DNA from 2 places in the Paenibacillus sp. MER 99-2 genome. Region 1 is predicted to be linked to the other one. Evidence: riboswitches for the same ligand, from Rfam matches in the RefSeq annotation. Region 1 holds a riboswitch; the other holds the start of a gene.
What was found. Region 1 has a riboswitch for glycine ahead of sdaAB (L-serine ammonia-lyase, iron-sulfur-dependent subunit beta). Riboswitches for the same ligand answer to the same signal wherever they lie in the genome.

Region 1 (9,569 bases):
GCTCGTCCGGTAGATCAATGTCGATATCGAACTGTTCCTTCTCCCATACTGGATACCATGCCGCAGCTACTTCTCTGACGATCCGCAGCATATCCTTCTCCTCCAGCTTCAACGTATACTTTCCACTCGTCAGCAGGTTATAGGATAACATGTTGTCGATAAGTCCACCCAGATCCTCCATCTTCGCTTCCATGCGCAGTAATGAATTATTGCCCGTATGACTTAGCTGCTCTTTGTGCAGAGCGTGCATATGTCCTCGAATAACCGTCAACGGTGTGCGAAGATCATGGGAAAGCCCCGCAATGAGACGTTTGCGCAGCTGTTCTTCCTCTCTCTCCCGGTGCCGACTATCTGTAAGCTGACGTATCATATCGTTGAACGACTCCTCCAGTTGCCCAATCTCATCCTCTCGTCGGATATCAACGGGTAGCGGGATGCCTTCCTTGCCTGGCGCCATCATTGCCGTCTGTAAACGGACTAACCGCTTGCGAATACGAGCGAAGAACAGAATCGACATCAGAATGAAGAATAGAAAGATGATGGCCATGAATAGCCCTAAGTACAGGAGCTCCATCGGCCAGTTATTTTGTTGTTTTTGCATCAAGTAACGAGGAACTTCAATTACCATGAAGCCTTTTCCCTTGTCCTGATCGCCGCCTTCGATAAAAGAAACCACCGTGAGCGGATCTCGATACGTCGCTTCCTTCATAAATTGCAACGTAGTTGCCGCATCCCACACGGTTGGAACTTGCGTCACGACGCTCTTTCCGTCATCCAATGTCCATCTCAGCGTCTTCATGACCGTATCGCCTGACGATACTTCTGACAGAGTTACGCCTTCGCCTGCTAACATAAAGATTGTATTCCCACGTTCATCCACCCGGTACATGGAAGACTTGGGATACCTGCTATGTAGCTGCTTGATCCGTTGATCAATCTCGGTTGAAGTAGCATCGCCTAATCTCATTGCCTCTTTAGACCAGAGATTGCTTATATGGTTTACGTCACCATAAGGTGCATCATTGTTATAACTATTGTTCACCACAACCACGTAAATGATAGATGTAATTGGAAGAACGACAGGCACGAATAAAATGGCCGCCAAAATAAGAAACATATAACGGGACATTAAGGAACGTCCGAAACGGAGCTTTTTCTTTTTCACAGACTTCTGCTCTTGTCGCTTCTTGCCTTCGCGTGAGCCTAATCGCCACCATGTCATGGCTTCTTCACGCGGTAACCGACACCACGGATTGTCTGAATGATGGTCGGATTGGCTGGGTCACGTTCCAATTTCTCGCGCAGATGACGAATATGTACCATTAATGTTTTGTCTCCGTCCAGATAGGACTCATTCCAGACCGCTTCATAGATTTGCTCCTTCGTTCGAATCATGCCCATGTGCCTGAGCAGGTACGCAAAAATATGAAACTGTTTCCCAGATAGAATGACTTCCTCTTGCGTAAGCTCATTCATAATCCGATTATCCTTCTCATAGATGGACAGATGATCAAGCTTCACAACTTCATCCGCAGTGATATTCGTGCCAGCCTTACGCAATTGGACTTCTATTCTAGCGGCTAGTTCGTCCGGGTGAAAAGGCTTCGTGACATAATCATCGGCAAAATCAAGTCCATGCAGCTTATCGTCAATAGACGTTCTAGCCGAGAGCATGACAATTGGAATGGAAGGATGTTCCTTTTTGAGTCGCTGCCCTACCGTAAATCCATCCAGACCCGGAAGCATGACGTCAAGAATAATCAGAGAGCAGCCTTTGGCAGCCTCCGTTGCACCTTCACCACTTTCCAACCAGATGACCTCATATTCACGTTCTTCCAGATCTGCTCTAACCCATGTCGCAATTTCGATCTCATCTTCAATGTATAATAGTTTCGGCTTCATACGCTCGATTCGTTTCCCTTCTTTACCCTTTGGGTTAAATATATATTTGAAGCGCCCTAGCGATTGTCCAATCATTCTCAGCTCTTGGATCTGAACGATCAGGGCAAGCTTCTTGAATTAAATGGGTACAAATTCATGACATCGGGGTACAGTGAGTCCCTCTACATTCCATTATAACCTAATCACTCATCTGGGAAATGTTACATAAACAAGTGATGCTCTGCATCATGCAGAGTAATCAGCCACATTCGAGGGATTACGATCCAACATGCCAACATACGCTTGTGTTAAGACGGGAGGATACTTACTATGCTGCTGGAAGCCATCTATCATCAAACCAAACGCAATTGGGCTTATGCCTATGACAAGGATACCGTTCGCTTGCGTTTACGTGCCAAAAAGAACGACCTCACCGAGGTACACGCCCTGACTGGGGACAAATACGCTTGGGAACAAACGAAAGAATTGATCCCTCTAACGAAGTATACATCGGACTCGATGTTTGATTATTATGAAGGGCAAGTACGCCCTCCTTATCACCGTCTGAAATACGCTTTTCTCCTCAAAAGTGAAACCGAACAAATCTGGATGACTGAAACCGACTTCCAAGAGGAAGAACCCGATGAGCCGGGGCGAATGTTTCAGTTCCCCTACATTCATGAAGGTGCTGTATTTACGCCACCTGCTTGGGTGAAAGATGCCGTGTTTTATCAAATTTTCCCCGAACGGTTCGCAAATGGGAATGCTGAGCTTAATCCTGAGAAGGTGGAGCCTTGGGGAGGCGAGCCGACACCGTTTAATTTCTTCGGCGGTGATCTACAAGGCGTCATTGATCACCTCGATTATCTCAGCGAGCTTGGCATTAATGCGATTTATTTCACACCGATCTTCGAAGCGACAACCAATCATAAATACGACACCGAAGATTACATGCGGGTAGACCGGCACTTTGGAGATGCAGAGACCATTAAACGGCTTGTTAAGCTGTGCCATGAGCGTGAAATCCGTGTCATTCTGGACGCGGTATTCAACCATGCCGGGAAGACATTTGCACCATTTGTCGATGTACAGCAGAACGGCGCAGAATCCAAATATAAGGACTGGTTCCACATACATGAGTTTCCGCTGGATGTGAAGGATGGCATTCCCACGTATGAGACCTTTGGCTTCGAAGCCCATATGCCAAAGCTAAATACAGAGAATCCCGAGGTGAAAGCCTATTTGCTGGAGGTTGCCGAGTATTGGATCAAAGAGGTAGGCACCGATGGCTGGCGACTCGACGTCGCCGATGAAGTAGATGATGCCTTCTGGCGAGATTTCCGCCGGGTTGTGAAGGCTGCCAATCCGGAAGCCTACATCCTTGGCGAAGTGTGGAACGAATCGTCTGCATGGCTACAGGGTGATCAGTTCGATGCGTCGATGAACTATCCGTTTACCGAAGCGGTCAATCATTTCTTTGTCAAAAATACAATGCATGCCGAGCAATTTGCTAATTCTATTGGTCGTCAATTATCCCGCTATCCTCATCAGGCGAGCGAGGTCGCTTTTAACTTATTAGATAGCCACGACACACCCCGCTTGCTTACCCTCTGTGAAGGGGATCAACGGAAGATGAAGCTGGCTGCATTATTCCAATTTAGTTTCATGGGTGCACCGTGTATCTATTACGGAGACGAGATTGGACTAGACGGTGATCATGATCCTGGATGTCGCAAATGTATGGAATGGGATGAGGCGAAGCAAGACCGTGACCTGTTTGATTTTTATCAGAGACTTATTGCGCTCCGTCACGCTCATCCTGCTCTGCGTGCTGAAGGTACGATTCGATTCCTACAAGCCCGCGAAGGTGGTAGCCAGCTTGTCATGGAACGTCAGGATGAAGAAGAGCGCATTCTAATTCTGTTCAATCGCTCAGAAGAAACGGCCATCGTTGAGCTGGAGACGAGTACAGATGATTGGCATGAGCTGTTTGGCGAGAAGCACCGGATCGCACTGGAGGATGGCATACTTGCGATTGAGCTTCCGGCTTATGGATATGCAGTATTAAGCATGGCTCTGGAGTAATATAAGGTTCGTGCCAGACTTCATCGAGAAGTCTGGCGTGACCTAGAATACTGCGCGCGCCGGGTGCTGTAACTGGCACGCGGTACGAATATTACACAATACAAATACTACTCTTATGCCAGCTTTTCGTTTCAGATCTATCTATGCCAAAGAGGCGCCAGCAGAAGGTTACTACACTGCTAGGCGCCTCTTCATATTTTAATTTTATTCTGACGTTGAACCCTATGCCCCGTCTGTTTCTAACTCTGGTTCCGGAGCACGTTTTGCCTTCGGTTTCGCAAGCTTCTCCATCATTTTGCGTCCTGTCGGGGTCTGAGCCAGTCCACCTTGAGCCGTCTCACGGTGCCTGCTTGGCATAGCACTGCCCACTTCAAGCATGACATCAATCACTTCGTCCGATGGAATGGCGCTACGCACCCCAGCAAGTGCCATATCAGCAGCGGCTAGAGCGGTTACAGCGCCCAGTCCGTTGCGGACGATGCAAGGAATTTCGACGAGACCTGCGACTGGATCGCAGATGAGACCGAGTGTATTTTTTAACGCCAAACCTACCGCATGAACAACCTGCTCCGGCGTGCCTCCACGTAGCTCAACCATAGCACCCGCCGCCATACCAATCGCGGAGCCTACCTCAGCCTGACAGCCACCCTCAGCACCAGAGATAAACGAATTGTTTGCAATAACATATCCGATCGCCCCAGCACAGAACAGTCCGTTAACCAGATGCTCGTCAGTCCAGCCAAAACGTTCTTGTGAACTGATGAACACACCTGGAATAATGCCGCACGAACCCGCTGTCGGTGTAGCAACAATTCGCCCCATGGATGCATTGACTTCAGAGACACACAGGGCATATGCCATCGCAAGTGCTGAAGCATCACCTGAGCAAGTCTCTCCTTTACGAATGTATTCCGCCATCCTCTTGCCGTCTCCACCAGTCAGACCACTGCGCGAAACTGTATCTTCATTCAGTCCTTTATGAACCGCTTCCTTCATCACCTGATAATATTCAGACATCTGCTGCACGACATCTGCTTCCGGCGTATTCGTCTCTTGGACTTGTTCTTCAATCATTAACTGAGCAATGGTCTTGGATTCAGCCGTGCAGATCGTATTCAGTTCATGCAAATGCTTAAATCGCATCTGGACTCACTCCCTTCTTCAAATCAATTACACGAATATCCAGCACATGATCCAGCGACTTCAAACGGCTTAACATATTCGGGTCTGGCGCCCCATCCATCTCCATCGCAGTCAATGCTTCACCATCCCGACCTTTCCGGTCTACCTGCATATAACCGATGTTCACGCCTGAGGAACTGATGGTGGACGTCACGGATGCAAGCACCCCTGCTTTGTCCGCATGACGCAGCACCAATGTTGGGAACTCCCCACTGATCTGGACGCGAAAATCATTCAAGGCATGCACTGACACACTGCCGCCCCCAATGGACGCACCAATCAATGAACATTCACGGTCACCGTGCCACAGTTCAATTTTGACCGTATTGGGATGGGGAGCAGGTAGGCCACTTGTGAAAAACTCAACCTCCATACCCGCTTGCTCTGCATACTCTTCAGCATCCGGTATTCGCGGATCGTCTGTCGCATAATCAAGCAATCCGCCGATTAGCGCAAGATCTGTGCCATGCCCTTGATACGTATCGGCAAACGATCCGTATAGTGTTAACCGGGCGCGCTCCGGCGTACAACCCAACCACTGACGAGCAATTCTGCCAAGTCTCGCCGCACCAGCCGTATGTGAACTTGAAGGTCCCGTCATGGATGGACCAATAATTGAGAAAACATCTTTAAAACGCATCAAAAACCCTCCATTTGTATTCGTCATGTTCATCCAGATACTTAACCATAACGTTCCATTATTACTGAATGATGACATCAAAAAAGGACAGAAGAAGGCCTTAAGCCCTCTCTCTGTCCTCGATACCTGAGAGTTTCATGATCAACAGCGTCAGTCGATACAGTGCATGCCTTGTTCTTACACATACTGTACCAAGCTGTTTAATCATATACCCCTTGGGTGGCGCATCATGCGCACTCTCCAGAGTTGCGTCCAACGATGGTACATTTACCTGAGAGATTAACCGCCGCGCCGGGTGCGTAGGCAGCTTGCTCCTTCGGTGCCTGATCGCAGGCCATCTTACTTAGCCAACTCAGGTCTCTCCCGCTCGTTATCATTCGCTGTATGGAATTATTCTGATGAGATCAGAATGATGATAATTATGATTCAAAATAGTGACATTAAAGCTAAATCATATCGTGATCCGACGAAAAAACACTCTTACTCATTAAGATTAATCGACCGGAAGTTTCATGTCAATAAACTTAACGATTTGTTAGCTTCAAATCAAATGTAAGCGTTATCTACTGTGAACTTTTGTCACATCGGCACTCATGTTTATTCATTTGTTTACATCTCTGCTGTTAATTCTATGTATGTTCAGGTGTGTCCAATGGTTCGGGTGTTAAGGCAAACTTCTGTCTAAAACCTTCTGTCCAAGACCTTCTCCCCTATAGGACACACCAATGCCCAACTTACTTACTATTACTTTCTTTCTTTTTTTGTCGAGCCATTTCACTTCTGCAGTTGTTCTCCGCATCAGTCTAACCTACTTCATCGTTGCACTCTTCGTCACAGCCTCTTGATAATACGAACTTCTTGAAGGAAGCAAGCTGGTGATCCATAAGATAAGTGCCACTAACATCATGGCTGCTGAGACAACCGTATACACAAGACGAAGGGATAAATATTCTGCCACTACCCCTGCAATCAAAATAGAAGCCACTTGAAGCGCGCTCAGCATCAGTCCAATGACACTGCTCATCCTGCCCATTAGATCTACCGGAATATTATTCTGGTAAAAGGTAATCAGGCCTGTGTTGGCAAGTGCTGAGCACAGCCCAAGCAAGATAAAGGCGAACGCTGCAAGCTCGAAGGAAAACGAACGTGCAAATAGGAAATAACCAAGCGAAACCATAAGCACGCCGATCCCCATCATATGACGGATCGGAATATGTTTGGCAAACAGGGTGACAAGCAGCGAACCAACTAGATAACCGACGCCAGTAACACTCATCAATGCCCCGTATTGAGATTCAGACAAGTTCATCACCTGGCGAATAAACACGACTTCCTGTGCATCCAGCGACATGCCAATGACGAGAACAATCTGAAAAATGACGTAAATCCCTACAACGTAACCACTCTTGCGGCTAAACCTTAGCACGGCTTGCCAGTCCTGAGCGATGATCCGCGGCGACAATTTCGATGGCCCACCACGCTGCTCGCCTATACCCAATTTCGGCAACATCATAAGAATCAGAGCGGACACAGCAAACGAAACACTATTCACGTAGATCGCTACTGCGGGGGATAGATAGAACAATAATACGCCAGCTACAGCAGGCCCCGTAATAAAAGCTCCTGAGCTAATGAGTGCCTGCATCGAATTGAATCGCTTACGCCGCTCAGCCGGTACCAGCCGAGTAATGTACACCTGGGAAGAAGGTACAAATATCGAGGACGACATACTAATCAGAAACATCACAGCATACATCATCCACAGATTTGAAAATAAGGGAAGTGTCGCGACCAGCAATGCCCGTATGATATCTGCCCCAATCATCAACTGGCGTTGATCGTAGCGGTCAATGACACTGCCTGACCAGAACTTGGTGCATACTGAAGCGATTGGCGAGATGATCCATAACCCTGCTACGGCTGCTGGAGATTGGGTCATGTTCAGCACCATCAGGTTGATAGCGACAATGTAGATAAAATCACCCAGGTTGGATATACCCACTCCACCTAATAACAGTCCGGCATGCTTCCAGCCGCCAGGCTGGTTATCAGACTTTTCTACCCTCTCCCGGCTGTTCTTCATCTATCGTTTCCCCCTCGACTTTGAATAGAAAGAAGCCTGATGCATCCAATTCATAACGGCAACCGCATGAGCTTGATCCAAGAAGGTCGCCCTCCAGCCACCACGGTTCACCATCAATGTGGCCTGTACGGTTAGCAATGACCTAGCACGTTGGCGGGATGTTGCGATGGTATTCACTGTAACCACATGAGGACGGCGCATTAACACGGTCAGACGGGAGATTTGCCGCTGGCGGATCAATAGCTGCTTCTCATATATGTTCAGTCCTTCATCCTTGTAGCGTGCATATCCCCACATACCGAACACAGGCAGCAGAAGGAATAGCCCTACGCCCACCATGCCAAAATATATCGTTCCAGCAATTCCAACTAGCAGGGCAATCAGCAGTTTCCAACGGAGAAACAACCAGAGCGCCCGTGTCGGCGGCTGCGCTATATCTGTTTGTAATTCATATTGTGGCACGATGCTTGCCAGCAATTCGTTCACCTCACGCATGGGTAACAGAGGGTGAAGCATCATTTTTTTCTCCTTCTCGGAAGTCAGCACATAAATCTCAACCTCCGCATACCCGAAGGGTTGACGCAGCAGGCCTTCTCTAATGGCGACTGCCTGCACCTTGGTAGGCGAAAACACATGCTTTTTGCGTTCCAACAGACCTGAGACGATGGAGATGTTGCCACCCTCACGCTCTACCGTGAACCCAGCATACTTAATCGTGAATAACACCGCTGATAGAATCCAAGCCAGCAGGAACATGAGAGGAATTAGACCTAGCCACCAAATGGCCGGCAAACTCCCAGCTTCCTCCACTAGACGTCGATAAAAATGATCCGGTAGCAGATCATCTGCAAAGGAATAGATCCCTGTCCCAAAAACGAGCAGGAGCGGCAGATTCATGGTCGTCAATGCCCCTACAAACAATCTGCCCGCCGACAATCGCAGGAGCGGCTCCTGTTGTACAGGATCTTCCGCATGAACAGGTTCTAGAAGTTCTAAGCCATCCACCCTGTTTGGTCTAGAATCTGCACCCGTCTCATGAACTGATCCTAGACCGGGTTCTGTACCCTGCTCACGTTTAATTCCGGCATATTCATCATGGGTTCCTATCTCTACCCTGGATGTCTCCATCTGTTGTTCGAGCGTGATCACAGCAGACTCCTTCACCACTGCCTCAGTCCGCTTCTGATACAGCCATCGCTCCACTCGCTTCGCTTCATCAACACGGAGAGCGGGTAACACACCATCTGCCTCTTTGTTACCACCAGGCGTCTCAATCTTAAGCTGTGCGATTCGAAGCATTCGCTGAATTAACGGCTGCTGTGTCTGTACAGCATGAATCCGGCTAAAATAGATAGACTTCTCTTCCCGTACAAACATCCCCCGCCGTAGTACAATGCGATCCTCTTGCAGGGTATAGCTGAATTTCCGCCATTTCAACCAGCCATATAGAAGAGAGGGCAGCAAAACAAGCGCGATACCTCCTGCATAGAAATACCAAGGGATTTCGCTCCAATTCAGCCCTTTGAATACTAGTAGTACGAAGAAGGGAAGTAACGATTTTAGGACACTGAACAAAGGAAATAAAATATAACTCTTGTGTAGGCGTGTTGTTTCACTCGTTTCATTCATCTCATTCATCTCGATCTTCCACCTTGGCTAAATGTCCAATATTTCGTTTGAGTTGCTCCGCTTCCTCAC
Region 2 (9,569 bases), on a different contig from region 1:
AACCTGCCAGTAGGCTCTACAGTCACTCTCAAGAAGAGTGGCGTGCTGAAGATTGGCGATCAGCCAATCATTGAGATAAAATAAGAAGTGTTACGATGATGGCAAGCAAGTGTAAATATATGCAATGCCTAAAAAAACAAATTGCGAAAGTGAGATGATTGTAATGCAACAAACATTCAGAATTACAGACGAAGATGGTATCCACGCACGTCCGGCGACAGCCTTGGTAAATACAGCAAACAAATTCAAAGGTGCAGAATCCTTTGCAGAAGCTAACGGTAAAAAAGTAACATTGAAATCCATCCTGGGCGTTCTTTCCCTTGGTTTGGAGCAAGGTGACACAATCAGCATCATCGTTGAAGGTGAAGGCGAAGCAGAAGCGCTTCAAGCTTTGACTGACGTTATGGTTAACGAAGGGCTGGGCGAAATTAATGCTTAATGTTTCCGGGATCGCGGCTTCGGCGGGTATTGCTATCGCCAAGGCGTTTATCTTGGAGCATCCTGATTACTCTGTAGAAAAACGCCAAATTAACGACGTTGACGCAGAGATCGCGAAACTCGACTCAGCTCTGGGTAAATCCCAGGCTGAGCTTGAGGCGATCAAAGAGCGTACTTTACAAGAGCTTGGCGAGAAAAAAGCTGAGATTTTTGCTTCGCATTTGCTCATTCTGAATGACCCGGAATTGATAGATCCGGTTAAAGCTAGTATTGCCGATAACATGATTAATGCAGAATATGCATTGAATGAAACGGCATCTCAATTTATCTCCATGTTCGAGAACATGAAGAGTGCATATCTTCAAGAACGTGCAGCAGATATGCGCGACGTTACCAAACGTGTGCTAAATCACTTGCTTGGTATCGACTTCATGAGTCCGGCTGAGATCAATGAAGAAGTGATCGTGCTTGCGGAGGATCTGACTCCTTCCGACACGGCTCAACTGAATCGCCAATTCGTTAAAGGTTTTGCAACAAACATTGGTGGACGTACTTCTCACTCCGCAATCATGGCGCGCTCGCTTGAAATCCCAGCTGTCGTTGGAACAAAAGACATTCTGGCTCAAGCGAAACAAGGCGATCTGATTATTGTGGACGGGCTGGATGGTCATGTCTTGGTTAATCCTACAGACGAGGTTGTTGCTGAATACCGCGCCAAACAGGAGCAGTATGACGCACAACGTGCGGAGTGGAGAAAACTGCGTGACGAGCCAACCGTAACTGTGGATAACGTTCATGTGGAACTCGCAGCAAATATTGGTACTCCGAATGATGTTGCTGGCGTTCTAGAGAACGGTGGAGAAGCTGTAGGTCTGTATCGTACTGAGTTCTTGTACATGGGCAGAGACAAACTTCCTTCTGAGGACATCCAGTATAATGCTTACAAAGCTGTATTGGAAAAAATGGAAGGCAAACCTGTCGTTGTTCGTACACTCGATATCGGTGGAGACAAAGAGCTTCCATACCTGGATCTGCCAAAAGAAATGAACCCATTCCTCGGCTTCCGCGCAGTTCGTCTGTGTCTGGATCGCCTGGATATCTTCCGTACACAATTGCGTGCATTGTTGCGTGCAAGCGTGCATGGTAACTTGCGTGTCATGTTCCCAATGATCGCAACACTGGGTGAATTCCGTGAAGCAAAAGCTGTCCTGCTCGAAGAGAAGGAGGAGCTCGTTGCTGAAGGTATCGCAGTTTCAGACAGCATCCAACTTGGAATCATGGTCGAAATTCCTTCGACTGCAGTTCTCGCGGATCAGTTTGCTAAAGAAGTGGATTTCTTCAGTATCGGAACGAACGATCTGATTCAATACACGATGGCTGCTGACCGTATGAACGAACGTGTATCTTACCTGTATCAACCATACAACCCTGCGATCTTGCGCTTGGTTAAAATGGTCATTGATGCAGCTCACCGCGAAGGAAAATGGGTTGGCATGTGTGGAGAAATGGCGGGAGACGAAACCGCTATTCCATTGCTGCTCGGTCTTGGACTCGATGAGTTCAGCATGAGCGCAACATCCATTCTGCCAGCACGTAGCCAAATCACGAAATTGTCCCGTGCGGACATGCAGGAATTGGCTGCAAAAGCATTGGATATGCAAACGGCTGAACAAGTCGTTGAATTGGTTCAAAGCATTCAAGCGTAATTTTGCCGGGGTTTCCTCCGGAGCTTAAAGGTCTTCTTTTTCCGATTAAAGCTGCTACTAGCAGCATGTTGCCGGTATCTACTTAACCAGTGGATACCGGCTTTTTTTGATTTAAGCAGGGAATTGTTGCGTTGGAGGTTAGTCTGGATTTAAACCTCAGTCTGAAAACTGAAGGGGACTGTATTCTTGAAATTGCGAGTTGGGACTTTTTAGTGCATGAATACGGAATGCGTCCTTCATAAGCTAAACTGTGCCTTTTGTAAGGGAGAGAGCTAAGTGCGGTGTAGATGTAGATGTAGATGTAGATGTAGGTGCCAAGATAACTGGTCTAGAGTGACAGGTGCTGAAAATTAAGTGTAAATGTTGAGAGCTAATGGCAAGACCAAGTGCAAGTGCAAGGCCAAGTACAAGTACAAGTGCAAGTGCAAGTGCAAGTGCAAGTGCAAGTGCAGGAGCCGGAGTAGGTGCTAAGAGTTAAAAGTGCTGATAGCTAGGCTAAGTTCCGAGAACCGAGAACCGAGAACCAAGAACCAAGAACCAAGAACCAAGAACCAAGAACCAAGAACCAAGAACCAAGAACCAACTGCAAGTTCAAGTGCTAAGAGCAAAAGTGCGAATAGTTAAGAGTTAAAGCTAAGTGCTAAGTGCTAAGTGTTGAGTGCAAGTTCCAAGTTCTAGGTTCCAAGCATGAACTACTAGGAGGTGAGTAATAGGCTCTCAGCTCTAAAGAATCTGAGACGCCTTATTCTGGGGTTTGAAGCGCCCTCAGAAATTTAAAGAACCTGTGACACGTTATTTCGGAGAATATAAGCTGTTTTTCATTATAATGGCGGGAATTTCGGGGAATAACGTGTCTGGTGTTCCTAAGAATTGAAAAAGTAAGCCTGGAGACCAAATAAAGTGTCATGGATTCCTCAGAACATCTTCTGGGTCAGCGCTATCCGTCACAGGCATCAATCAATATGGAGTTTCGGCAACTACGACGAACGCCACCATGTGATTCGTAAGCGAATCTAGACTCCAGCACTATAGACTCCGCCAAAGGTTTGTTACAGTTTACTTGAGTTCAAGAAATGTTTTAACAGAAATGTGGCGCTAAACAATAGTAACCGTAAGAAGGGAAAAACAATTGAGCAGCACCAATAGTAACCGTAAGAAGGGGAAAGCAATAGAGCGGCTCAATAGTAACCGTAAGAAGGGGAAGAACAATTGAGCACCAACAATGGCGCACGTAAAAGAAAAGCAACACAAAAGCTCTTGCGGATGTCCAATCCCGCAAGAGCTTTTGTGAGAACAATGATTTACTCAGGGTACATTCTATAACCCGAAAGGAGCAGGTTTTGCCGAATTATCGTTCCGTAAGCAGCAGATTGTGCCACATTTTCGTTCCAAGCCAGGAAGCTTACTCACAAGCGTATCGGCTAAGTCAAGAGATCGTGACGAAGGCGCAGTATGGCGGAAAGGCAGTGAGAATTTCCTGAGAATTTTCTAAGATGCTACTGGGAAGCCACTGAAAAGCCACTGAAAAGCCACTGAAAAGCCACTGAGAAAACTCACCGAAAACTCACTGAAAGATACCCTCAAGTGTGATTACACACAAATTCAAGTAAGATTCAAGAACGTCCTAACTGCAAGCACAGTTCAATACAGGTTTACGAGCAGCGGTTGTTTCGTCCAGACGAGTTACCGGTGTGCCGTAAGGGGCGTTAAGAACTAATTCAGGTGTTTCTTCCGCTTCCTTCGCAATGCGGATCATCGTATCGATGAATCCATCAAGCGTTTCTTTGCTTTCGGTCTCGGTAGGCTCAATCATGATGCATTCCTCCACATTGAGTGGGAAATACACAGTTGGTGGATGATAGCCAAAATCAAGCAACCGTTTGGCAACGTCCAATGTCCGAACACCATATTGCTTCAACCCGCGGCCGGACATCACAAATTCATGTTTACATACACCTGGATATGGAATCTCATAATATGGTGCCAGTCGTGCCATCATGTAATTTGCATTAAGCACAGCACATTCGGATACACGTCGAAGTCCCTCAGGGCCATATGTGCGCATGTAAGCATAAGCACGTACCAAGATGCCAAAGTTGCCATAGTACGCTTTGACACGTCCAATGGATTGATCGCCTTCATAATCCAGAGCATAAAGGCCTTGATCGTTTTTGATTACCATCGGTTTAGGCAGGTACGGCACGAGACGGCTTTTCACACCGACAGGGCCAGCACCAGGGCCACCACCACCATGTGGGGTACTCATCGTTTTGTGCAAGTTCAGATGTACGACATCGAAGCCCATGTCTCCCGGACGGGTAATGCCCATAATGGCATTGGAATTAGCACCATCATAATACAACAATCCGCCTGCCTCATGCACAATGGAAGCAATCTCCTGGATATCCTTCTCGAACAGACCAAGCGTATTAGGATTGGTAAGCATTAATGCAGCCGTGTCATTACCCACTGCCCCGCGGAGTGCATCCAGGTCAACAAGACCATCAGCACGGGAAGGAATGGTTACAGTTTCGAACCCGGCAACTGTTGCACTAGCTGGATTTGTACCATGGGATGAATCAGGCACGATGACTTTGGTACGTACTTCACCACGACTTTCATGGTAGGCTCGAATCATCATGAGCCCCGTCCATTCGCCATGTGCGCCGGCAGCTGGTTGTAGAGTCACGGCATCCATGCCGGTCAGACCAGCAAGGTCATTTTGCAGCGTATACAGCAGCTCAAGAGCACCTTGAACACTAGACTCATGCTGATATGGGTGGATTTTGGCGAATCCACTGTAGCGTGCAACATCCTCATTGATTTTGGGATTGTATTTCATCGTGCAGGAGCCGAGCGGGTAAAACCCGTTATCTACGCCGAAGTTACGAAGGGAGAGAGCTGTATAGTGACGAATGACATCGACTTCAAATACTTCTGGTAACGCAGCCGCTTCTGCCCGCAGCATTTCCCGGGGAATCAAAGCTCCGGGATCTTGGCGAGGCACATCACATTCTGGTAGGGAATAAGCCACACGTCCAGGGCTGCTCAGTTCAAATATGAGTGTTTGCTCAGGAGCGGGAGATGCTGTCGATGCTGAACTCTTTGATTCTGTGTCGGTGCTTAGCGAAGATGTACTAGAATGCGTTAACTCGGTTTGTCCTGTTGCTGTCTTCGTTTCTTGAGTCACAACGATCCCTCCAATGCTCGTGCGAATTCGTCAATTTCTTCCTTGGTGCGTCGCTCCGTTACTGCGAGTAACATATGTCCAGCAAGTTCAGGATAATCCCGACCGAGTTCGTATCCACCGATAAAACCTTTATCCAGCAACTCTAGTTGCAGGGCATCGACGTTTGTTCCTTCAGGCAACTGAATGACAAACTCGTTAAACGTTGGTGCGTTGAAGGTTGCTTTTACACCAGGTATAGCTTTGAACACTTCAAGTGCATAATGACTCTTCTGCAAATTGAGATCCGCTACATCGATCATGCCCTGTCTTCCCATTGTAGACATGTATACGGATGCGCTCAGTGCAAGCAATGCTTGGTTGGAACAAATGTTAGACGTCGCCTTTTCCCGGCGGATATGCTGTTCGCGTGCCTGTAGTGTTAGTACGAAGCCACGTTTGCCGTTACGGTCAGTCGTCTGACCTACAATTCGACCAGGAATACGGCGCATATGAGCCTGTGATACAGCAAAATATCCACATGTTGGTCCGCCGAGAGATGCGGCGATCCCCAAAGGTTGAGCGTCACCGACAACAATGTCAGCGCCAAGCTTCCCAGGAGCCTCTAACAATCCTAGTGAAAGTGGATTCGCACTTACTACAAGCAGGCTTTTGTGTGCATGAGCTAGGTCAGCTGCTTGCTGGATAGGTTCAATGGCACCGAAGAAGTTTGGGCTTTGAATCATGACTGCTGCCGTGTCTTCCGAGATGGCGGCTTGTAAGGCATCCCAGTCAGTTACGCCATTTTGATACCCGATCTCGACGATCTCCAGACTTAGACCATGAGCATAGGCTTTCAGTACCTGACGTGCTTCCGGATGAACGGTACGAGATACGATCAATTGTTTACGGCGAGTAGCTGCTGCTGCCAAATTCCCTGCTTCTGCAAAAGCGGTGGCACCGTCATACATACTTGCATTGGCAACGGCCATGCCTGTCAATTCGCAGATGTATGATTGAAACTCAAATATCGCTTGAAGCTCGCCTTGACTAATTTCAGGTTGGTACGGTGTATATGCAGTATAGAATTCCGAACGGGAGATCACATGATTGATGACAGAAGGTATATGGTGGTCGTAGATGCCTGCACCCAGAAAACTTGCGTGTGTCTCGAAGTTGGCATTGGCACCAGCTTGTTTGGACATATGACGCGTAAGTGCATATTCATCTAGCCGAGAGGATACGGGTAACTCACCCTGATAACGAATCTCCTGCGGGATATCTCGGAAGAGGTCTTCGATCGTTTCCACACCAACTGTTGCCAGCATAGCGCTCTGATCCTGCTCGGTCATAGGAATGTAACGGTGCTTGGTCATGCTTGATCAGCTCCTTGAGTAGGTGTCTTAGGCGTGCGTGTCCGTTTATGAAAAGGGGTCTTTACGACCTCGGCTTTTAGCTTTTTGCCGCGAATCTCAATCTCCAGTGGCGTACCTAGTGCAGCATATTTGCTGTCAATAAGGGCTAGCCCAAGATTCCTTTTTAGCGTAGGTGATTGTGTGCCTGTCGTTACTTCACCAATCTGTACACCATCTGCGTAGAGAGGGTAATGGGGACGTGGAATCCCGCGCTCCAGCACTTCGATGCCGACTAATTTGCGAGCAGTCCCGTCATTTTTTTGCTGTGATAAAACGTCGTGTCCGATAAAAGGTCCGGAATTCAGTTTCACAAACATGCCAACACCTGCCTCCAGCGGGGAGATCGTGGGTGACAGTTCCTGCCCGTACAATGGCAATTTTGCCTCAAAGCGCAGGGTGTCCCGTGCACCAAGTCCAGCCGGAACCAATCCGTGTTCTTCCCCTGCCTGCATCAATCCATTCCACACTGTAGCTGCGTGATCTGCTGGAACATACAGCTCAAAGCCATCTTCGCCGGTATATCCAGTGCGGGATAACAGCAATTTTACACCGCATACTTCCGTATCCTGTACAAAACGAAACAGCTCAATGGTAGCTACATCAATGTCCGTAACTTTTTGGAGAATATCAACAGACAATGGACCTTGCAGTGCTAGAAGAGCAGTCTGCTTGGAGTCATTTGTCATGGTTACCCCAGGGGCGAGATGTTCCACTAGCCATGCCCAATCCTTATCGATGTTGGAGGCATTAACAACTAACATATAGTGCTGTTCCTCCAGTTTATACACCAGTAGATCATCGACCACACCGCCATCGGGATAACACATCAACGTATATTGTGCCTGACCCGGAACAAGTGCGGTTACGTCATTGGTGGTCATGTGCTGCAAAAAAGCCTCCGCTTGTTCACCTTGTACGGTGAATTCGCCCATATGGGATACATCAAACAGCCCTGCACGTTCACGAACTGCTTCGTGTTCCTTCTGAATTCCGCTAAACTGTACCGGAAGCTCCCAGCCACCAAAGTCAATGCAACGTACGCCTTCGTACTGTTGATATAAGGGAAAGAGTGGAGTTCTAAGTAAATCGGACATCAAATCACCTCTTCATTAGCCGTCAAGCGGCTGAATGTGCTGCATATGGATTAATGTTGAATAGGCATGATCGTTATTAGAGTGGTATAAGTATTTTGAGTAATGAATATAAATCGTACGTAAAATCGTACTTCTGAGATCCGGTTATGCTGCACGGTTTGGTTGCTGTGTTTATCTTTTTTGGGAAAAAGGAAAAGGACAGGCCAAAGAAACTGCATGCCAGAAGCACGCTGTATTCTTAGGCTCTGTCCTTGGTACCTGAGAGTTACCCCGCCGCCAATGCAGCAGGTTTCCCCTTGGGTGATCTTAACGCCCGTACCGGGCGGGTAGATGCTCTCCAGAGTTGCGTCCCGTAAAAGTCCTTTTGCCTGAGAGATTCACCGCCCGCTTGTCGGGTGGTTTACTCCTTCGGCGTTACCGCATGAACATCCAGATCCAGATGCTTGGGTAATCTCTCCCTTTACATTCATCCGCGATATTGCACACAACGAAAACAGTTTTACTCCTTTCATTAATACGCGAATTGCCTGCTGATGTCAAGAACAATGTCATCTGATTTCAAAGAAAGACGAATAATTTAAGCTTATATGCAATTTAATGTTCGTTTAAATAAAAAGAGTGCGCTTACTATTCCAATAATAACTAGTATATGTAAGTTCGTATTTAGATGATCTCGCTTTTGATCAGAAAATATGAACAAATTGTAAGGTATCTTGACATTTGATTCGAAAATATCATACGCTATGTTCTGGGGAAAGGGATTTGGCCAAAGAACGCATGCACTCATTAATGAAAAGCGAGGCGGATATCGATGAGCGAATTGAAAAGTGATTTCCTGTACAGTGAAGAGCACGAATGGGTGCAGACCGTAGGGGAGGATACTGTACGTATTGGTATTACCGAGTTCGCACAGCATCAGCTGGGTGACATTGTGTTTGTTGAATTGCCTGATCTTGAATCCAGTGTACAAGCGGAAGAAAGTATTGGTACGATTGAATCCGTCAAAACGGTTTCGGATTTATTTTCACCTGTGAGTGGCTCCATTATTGCGATCAATGATGCGTTGCAAGACTCACCAGAGCTTGTGAATAGCTCTCCTTATGAAGAAGGATGGATGATTGAGATCCGGGTGGATGGCGATTTGAGTGTAGCCTTATCCAAGCTGATGAACGCGGATGCTTATCGCAAACACACGGAAGAATAATATGTTCTGAAATGGACTTATTAACATATGTTTGAATCGATTTCATAATATCTTATTTGGTGCTGCAAACGCAGCCAGATATAGATCAAAAATCAACCTTTAGTGGTTATAAATGGACTCATTTAATAACATATAGAGTGTTGCTTTATATCATTTTAACCTGTGTGAGCCAGATGCTTGCACAGGTTTTTTGTGCTCTCTGAGGATTGTTGGGAATGATAACTCACACTGATTTTGGTTGTTAATTGTCTGATTGAATCCAGTTCTGGATCAGAAATTGCTTCTGAAAGTGACATAAGTCATAGGCGAAAAAATCCTTGTGTATCAACGTATCCAGCCATTATGCATAGACGAACTATGATTACATAACCTAATGTTGTCATCATTGTTCATGACGAAAGTACGCTTTCATTTTATTGAACAGGAGAGCATTCTCGCTTAGGATTGCAGCAGGGGCAAAATGATACCCCTTTCATTATCATAATGACTTGATCCAAGGAGGATATAACAATGAGTAATTTGGACCAAACGTCCAATTCTAAAGGT

Region 2: linked by a shared signal. The riboswitch ahead of gcvT (glycine cleavage system aminomethyltransferase GcvT) and the one ahead of sdaAB (L-serine ammonia-lyase, iron-sulfur-dependent subunit beta) in region 1 are both predicted to bind glycine.

What each region holds. Positions count from the first base shown of each region.
Region 1 covers NZ_JAMAUZ010000005.1:187,298-196,866, forward strand. Annotated here, with positions in the region: gene M3636_RS20935 (sensor histidine kinase) at 1-1,222, opposite strand, end outside; gene M3636_RS20940 (response regulator transcription factor) at 1,219-1,902, opposite strand; gene M3636_RS20945 (alpha-glycosidase) at 2,212-3,966, shown strand; gene sdaAA (L-serine ammonia-lyase, iron-sulfur-dependent, subunit alpha) at 4,189-5,109, opposite strand; gene sdaAB (L-serine ammonia-lyase, iron-sulfur-dependent subunit beta) at 5,099-5,788, opposite strand; glycine riboswitch at 5,900-6,034, opposite strand; glycine riboswitch at 6,039-6,164, opposite strand; gene M3636_RS20960 (MFS transporter) at 6,597-7,871, opposite strand; gene M3636_RS20965 (PH domain-containing protein) at 7,872-9,509, opposite strand; gene M3636_RS20970 (PH domain-containing protein) at 9,502-9,569, opposite strand, start outside.
Region 2 covers NZ_JAMAUZ010000001.1:83,511-93,079, forward strand. Annotated here, with positions in the region: partial or broken gene M3636_RS00410 (glucose PTS transporter subunit IIA) at 1-84, shown strand, start outside; gene M3636_RS00415 (HPr family phosphocarrier protein) at 164-439, shown strand; gene ptsP (phosphoenolpyruvate--protein phosphotransferase) at 432-2,144, shown strand; gene gcvPB (aminomethyl-transferring glycine dehydrogenase subunit GcvPB) at 3,769-5,205, opposite strand; gene gcvPA (aminomethyl-transferring glycine dehydrogenase subunit GcvPA) at 5,331-6,686, opposite strand; gene gcvT (glycine cleavage system aminomethyltransferase GcvT) at 6,683-7,819, opposite strand; glycine riboswitch at 8,063-8,162, opposite strand; glycine riboswitch at 8,166-8,289, opposite strand; gene gcvH (glycine cleavage system protein GcvH) at 8,631-9,023, shown strand; gene M3636_RS00445 (PTS mannitol transporter subunit IIBC) at 9,534-9,569, shown strand, end outside.